One region of the Blautia massiliensis (ex Durand et al. 2017) genome, then DNA from elsewhere that is predicted to be linked to it. Evidence: riboswitches for the same ligand, from Rfam matches in the RefSeq annotation. Region 1 holds a riboswitch; the other holds the start of a gene.
What was found. Region 1 has a riboswitch for ZMP and ZTP ahead of V9W66_RS15745 (IMP cyclohydrolase). Riboswitches for the same ligand answer to the same signal wherever they lie in the genome.
Positions count from the first base shown of each region.

Region 1 (3,178 bases):
CCAAATACCTGTTTGTGCTCCAAAAGTTCCGGAACATAGTTTTCATCGATCTGAATCACATTGTAATTGCCTTTTTTCTTCTGCTTCAGAATTTCAAGAGCCTCCTCTGTATATCCTGGTGCGATCACACCATCAGAAACCTCTCTCTTGATCAGCATTGCGGTATCTTTATCACAGACATCAGAAAGAGAAATAAAATCACCAAATGATGACATACGATCTGCACCTCTTGCTCTTGCATACGCACATGCAAGCGGGGAAAAATTCTTCCAGTCCATATCATTTACCCAGTAGATCTTTGCCAGTGTCTCATTCAGCGGAAGTCCGATGGAAGCACCTGCCGGAGATACATGCTTAAATGAAGTTGCTGCCGGAAGTCCGGTTGCTTTCTTAAGGTCACGTACCAGCTGCCAGCCATTAAAGGCATCCAGGAAGTTGATGTATCCTGGTCTTCCGGAGAGTACCTGGATCGGAAGCTCACTTCCATCTGCCATATAGATCTTTGATGGTTTCTGATTTGGGTTACATCCGTATTTTAACTGTAATTCTTTCATGAAAAAGCTCCTCCGTTCTCTGTGATATCCCTATTTTCTTATTTATTCTTGTTTACGATCCTGGATTCATAATTTCCTGTCTCAATGTCAATAAAACGAACAAAGAGAGAAACTTTATTATCCTGGTTCAGGCTCTTCCAGAGGAGATCCGTAAACTCATCAATATCGTTTGGGATCTCTACCAGCTTCGGCTCTCCCTCGAAACTTGGAAGTGGATTTCCATCGCATTTATAAGTATGGATAAAACGTCCCTGTCCTGCCGCCGCATTCTCATAGGCGAATGTATAACGAAGACAGGAATCCGGATTTCCGTTATTGCTCTTTAAAATAGACATCGCATAATTGAATTTACCGTTTTCAACATGAAGAACGCCTGAAATACGAGGTGTATAGTTCGGCGCATCCGGCTCAAACTCTCTGCTGCGGAGAGACTGTTCAAAGGTGAGCTGTCTGTCCATTCCCTCATAGATCGTATCTGTCTGATCACCGTTTGTTACGATGGTCTTATTTCCAAGGACACGTACCGGTGCATAAATGATCAGGCTCGGGTCTGTAAGCTTGGATGGATCAAAAGCCTGTGTACGGATTCCTTCCCCATCCTCAACAAAAATACGGTTTCTGCTGTTCTCGCTTCTTCCCATAATAAAATATGCAGTAACTGCATGTTTCCCGTCAGCGGAACGTCCGATCACAATTCCTCTTCCCGGATAGGAATTTTCTTTCAGTTCTTTTTCAAGTGAAAATGTCGTCATTTTTCACAGTCCTCCTTGTCTAATGTAAGGCCCGGGGTTTACCCCAGGATATGAACGGTAACAAAAAACCGCCTGGACACCCCTTATCAGGCTGCCCAGGCGGTCGGCTTCTCACTTCACTGCACTCCCTGTAGGTAATCCTACTTTCCGCCAGTCATGCAGCTTCTGCTGTTATACTACAATACTTCTTCTTAATTTTCAAGCCCCTATTTTCAGAAATTATTTTTCCAGACTTCTTGTTGCTCACAAAATAAACAATAACACTTTATTTCCCCTGTAATGCATAATCTGTCTGGATCTGTGCTGCAATGTCTGATTTCATCTGGATCCATGCATCGGGATTTTCCACATAATACTTCGGACAGTCTTTACCTGTGACATCATAATGACGGATCACCTGATCCGAAGTCAGTCCAAAGCGTGTACAAAGCCACGCTGTCAGCTTTACCGCCGAATCATAGGTTGCTGTATTAAACTGCCCTGTTTCATCCGGATGGCAGCATTCAATGGATATGGTATCTACATTTCTGGAATTTGTGGCATAGGATATTTCCGAAGTAGGGATACATTGTACCACTTCTCCCTCCAACCCTATCACAAAATGACTGCTGACTTTGTTGTCCTGCGTTGTCGCAAGATTTTCAAAATAATTCCGGTTGGATACGGCAGTAGATCCCGGATTGGCCGTATAATGAATGGCTATATAATTTACCTGTTCCATAGAAATCTGTGGTCTGGAATAGGAATTCGGTGTCAGAAGCTCCACATCAATAAAAGGTGCTCCTTCTGCCTGCCATTGTTCCGGTCCGCCATTTCCGCTGGCATTCCCGGATATTTCTTCCTGTCCGGACTGAGTTTCACTCTGTTCCATGCGCATCTCAAAAAATGCGTATCCTAACGCACACGCAGCAAAAGCAACGATCACAATGATACATATCAGCACAATCCTCTGCAGGATCTTGATCGGGTTCTTTTTTCTCAAAGACTTCTTTTTTCTTCTGGAAGACCCGGAGGAAGTTTTCTTTACGGAAACAGGCCGCCCGCTATGGGACGGCCTGGGTGACTTTTTACCGGTCTTACCTTTTTTTCCTTTATTATTCATCTACACTGTAGTTTGGAGCCTCTTTTGTGATGTGGATGTCATGTGGATGTGACTCTTTAAGAGATGCAGCTGAAATCTTGATGAATCTGCCTGTTGTCTTAAGCTTCTCAATATTTTCTGCTCCACAGTAACCCATACCGGATCTTAAACCACCGATCAGCTGGAATACGGTATCCTCAACATGTCCTTTATACGCAACACGGCCCTCAACACCCTCCGGCACAAGCTTCTTTGCATTCTCCTGGAAATAACGATCCTTGCTGCCATTCTCCATAGCTGCGATAGATCCCATTCCACGATATACTTTATATTTTCTGCCCTGATAAAGCTCGAATGTTCCCGGACTCTCATCGCATCCTGCGAACATGCTTCCCATCATGCAGACATTGGCACCTGCTGCGATGGCCTTGGTGATATCTCCGGAATATTTGATACCACCGTCTGCAATGATCGGAATTCCGTAGCTGTTAGCCACTTCATAACAATCCATAACTGCAGTAACCTGCGGAACACCAATACCTGCAACAACACGTGTTGTACAGATAGATCCCGGTCCGATACCAACCTTGACTGCATCTACTCCAGCCTCGATCAGAGCCTTGGTAGCTTCGCCTGTTGCAACATTACCTGCGATTACCTGAAGCTCCGGATATGTTGCCTTGATCTCGCGGACTGCTTTTAGAATGTTTTCTGAATGACCATGTGCAGAATCAATTACGATCACATCTACATTAGCTTTCACAAGCGCATCAACACGTGCAAGCACATTT
Region 1 is NZ_CP146725.1:3,351,722-3,354,899, reverse strand. Features, by position in the region: gene V9W66_RS15750 (phosphoribosylaminoimidazolecarboxamide formyltransferase) at 1-554, opposite strand, end outside; gene V9W66_RS15745 (IMP cyclohydrolase) at 593-1,306, opposite strand; ZMP/ZTP riboswitch at 1,393-1,474, opposite strand; gene V9W66_RS15740 (peptidoglycan recognition protein family protein) at 1,572-2,288, opposite strand; gene guaB (IMP dehydrogenase) at 2,401-3,178, opposite strand, start outside.

Region 2 (3,178 bases), 1.6 Mb from region 1:
CTGGTGTTCACCATGTGTAAAAGAAATTCCGGAACTTCAGGAGCTTTATAAAGAAATGAAAGATAAAGGCGTCGGAGTAGCAGGCGTGGTGCTTGATACTACAGATGAAAAGGGAAATCAGGACGAGGAGGCTGTAAAAAAAGCAGGCATTCTTCAGGAAAAAACAAAAGCAAAATATCCGTTCCTGATACCGGATACTACTATGATGAATGGCCGTCTGCAGGGGATTTCCGCATTTCCTGAAACATTTTTTGTTGACAAAGATGGAAACATTGTAGGCGATACCTATACAGGAAGCCATACACTGGACGAATGGAAGGAAATCGTGGAAAAAGAGCTTAAAAACGTTTCAAAGTAAAAGATGATCATTACGGAGAGTGAAAAAATGATTCGGAAAATAACAGAATCCAGGTGGATCGGACCTGCTCTGGCGGTTTTGGGAATTTTACTGATGATACTGGGAATCTGCAGGGGCGAGGTGTCTGTAGTTTTTACAAAAGCGATCAACATCTGTATGGAGTGTATTGGCATTGGATAATAAGAAGATGAAAATAAATGAATGGCCGCGGCATGGGATCCAGGCATTGTGGGCGGCCCTTACAAACAGTCACATATCAGGGTTTATAACTGGAAAGATCTATACCGGAAAACTGAAAAATGTATGTGTTCCGGGGCTGAACTGTTATTCCTGCCCCGGGGCAAGAGGGGCCTGTCCCATTGGTTCCCTTCAGGCTGTGATCGGAAGCTGGAACTTCAAGATGGCATATTATGTAGCTGGATTTCTGATCTTTGTGGGAGCGCTGCTTGGAAGACTGGTGTGCGGATTTCTCTGCCCCTTTGGACTGATCCAGGATCTGTTGAACAAGATTCCTTTTCCAAAGAAGATCCGGACATTTCGGGGAGATAAGCTTCTGCGAAAACTGAAATATGTGATCTTTCTTGTATTTGTGATCATACTTCCCATGTTTGTAGTAGATATCATGGGCCAGGGAGCACCATATTTCTGCAAGCTGATCTGCCCGGCAGGAACGCTGGAGGGAGGTATCCCGCTGGTGCTGCTGAACAAATCCATGCGAAGTGCAGTAGGCTGGCTGTACATATGGAAAAATACAATCCTGGTGATCACCATTATCTTATCAATTATGATATACCGGCCATTCTGTAAGTATATCTGTCCGCTGGGAGCTTTTTATTCGGTATTTAATAAAGTTTCCGTTTTTCGTTACAGAGTAGATAAAGAAAAATGTGTTCACTGCGGAAAATGCAGAAATATCTGCCAGATGGAGGTCGATCCGACGGAAAATCCAAACAGTACAGAATGCATCCGATGTGGAAGATGTAAAAAGATATGTCCGACACAGGCGATCCGGTGTGGGTTTGCAGGCAAAAATCAGACCTGAATTACTTTAAAAGTGAATTTCCGGATATCAAGTGCCGTTGTTATTGTGAACAGTACGTTTGGAAGTAAAGACATATTTCCGGATTGGGCAAAGAGGAAATTATCATGGAATTGACGAAAAACAGAATTTTCCTTATAACATTCAGTATCTGATGAATAGTACGGAAAACTGAAATGATTCAGAAAATTAGATTGAACTCACTTTAAAAGTGAAAAAATAATTTGACGATTTCTTGACAAGTACTAATAAATATGTTAGTATTCAATCATCAAATTAATAAAGTCTTCGGTGACTGACGGAATTGTGGGATAACCACGAGGGAGCCGGAGATTCGATGAGTCGACCGTCTGGGCAGTATTTGAAGAAATTCAGATACTGCTCTTTTTTATGGGATAAAAAGATCCGGACGGTTGCTGTGGAGAAAGGAGAACATTATGGGATTCAAAAGTGACATCGAGATCGCACAGGAGTGCACAATGGAGCCAATTACCAAGATTGCGGAGAAAGCAGGTATTGATGACAAGTATCTGGAGCAGTATGGTAAATACAAAGCAAAGATCGACTATAATCTCCTGAAAGAAACAGACAAAAAAGACGGCAAACTGATTCTTGTAACAGCTATCAACCCGACACCGGCCGGGGAAGGAAAAACAACTACAACGGTAGGTCTTGCAGATGGAATGCAGAGACTTGGAAAAAATGTTATGGTAGCTCTTCGTGAGCCATCCCTGGGACCGGTATTCGGTGTCAAAGGTGGTGCGGCAGGCGGCGGTTATGCACAGGTAGTTCCGATGGAGGATATCAACCTTCATTTTACCGGTGATTTTCATGCGATCGGTGCGGCAAACAACCTTCTTGCAGCAATGATCGACAACCATATCTTCCAGGGTAATGAGCTGAATATCGACCCGAGAAAGATCACATGGAGACGTTGCGTGGATATGAACGACCGTCAGCTTCGTAATGTAGTAGACGGACTTGGCGGAAGAACAAACGGTATGCCGCGTGAAGACGGATATGACATCACTGTAGCATCTGAGATTATGGCAGTTCTCTGTCTGGCAAGTGATATCAAGGATCTGAAAGAGAGACTTTCCAGAATCATCATCGGATATACTTACGGCAAAGTTGCTGAGCAGAAACCGGTAACAGCAGGAGATCTCCACGCAGAGGGTGCTATGACAGCACTTCTGAAGGATGCCCTGAAACCAAACCTTGTTCAGACACTGGAGCATGTTCCGGCGATCGTTCACGGCGGACCATTCGCAAACATCGCTCACGGATGTAACTCCGTAACCGCTACAAAGATGGCTATGAAGCTTGCTGATTATGCCATCACAGAGGCTGGATTCGGTGCTGACCTTGGAGCAGAGAAATTCCTGGATATCAAGTGCCGTATGGCAGGTCTTACACCAAGTGCCGTTGTTATCGTAGCAACCGTACGTGCTCTGAAATATAATGGTGGCGTTGCAAAAGCAGATCTTAACAATGAGAACCTTGAGGCTCTTGAAAAAGGTATCCCGAACCTTCTGAAGCATGTAAGCAATATCAAAAATGTATACAAGCTTCCATGTGTGGTAGCTATTAACGCATTTCCGACCGATACCAAGGCAGAGCTTGATTTTGTGGAAGCAAAATGCAAGGAGCTTGGCGTAAACGTAGCACTTTCCGAGGTATGGGCAAAAGGTGGCGAAGGCGGAATCAAGCTCGCTGAGGAAGTAATCCGTCTTGTTGAAGAGCCGAATGACTTCACATATGCTTATGAACTGGAAGGCTCC
Region 2 is NZ_CP146725.1:898,410-901,587, reverse strand. Features, by position in the region: gene V9W66_RS04365 (TlpA family protein disulfide reductase) at 1-358, shown strand, start outside; gene V9W66_RS04360 (CD1871A family CXXC motif-containing protein) at 386-538, shown strand; gene V9W66_RS04355 (4Fe-4S binding protein) at 546-1,400, shown strand; ZMP/ZTP riboswitch at 1,679-1,760, shown strand; gene V9W66_RS04350 (formate--tetrahydrofolate ligase) at 1,835-3,178, shown strand, end outside.
Region 2: linked by a shared signal. The riboswitch ahead of V9W66_RS04350 (formate--tetrahydrofolate ligase) and the one ahead of V9W66_RS15745 (IMP cyclohydrolase) in region 1 are both predicted to bind ZMP and ZTP.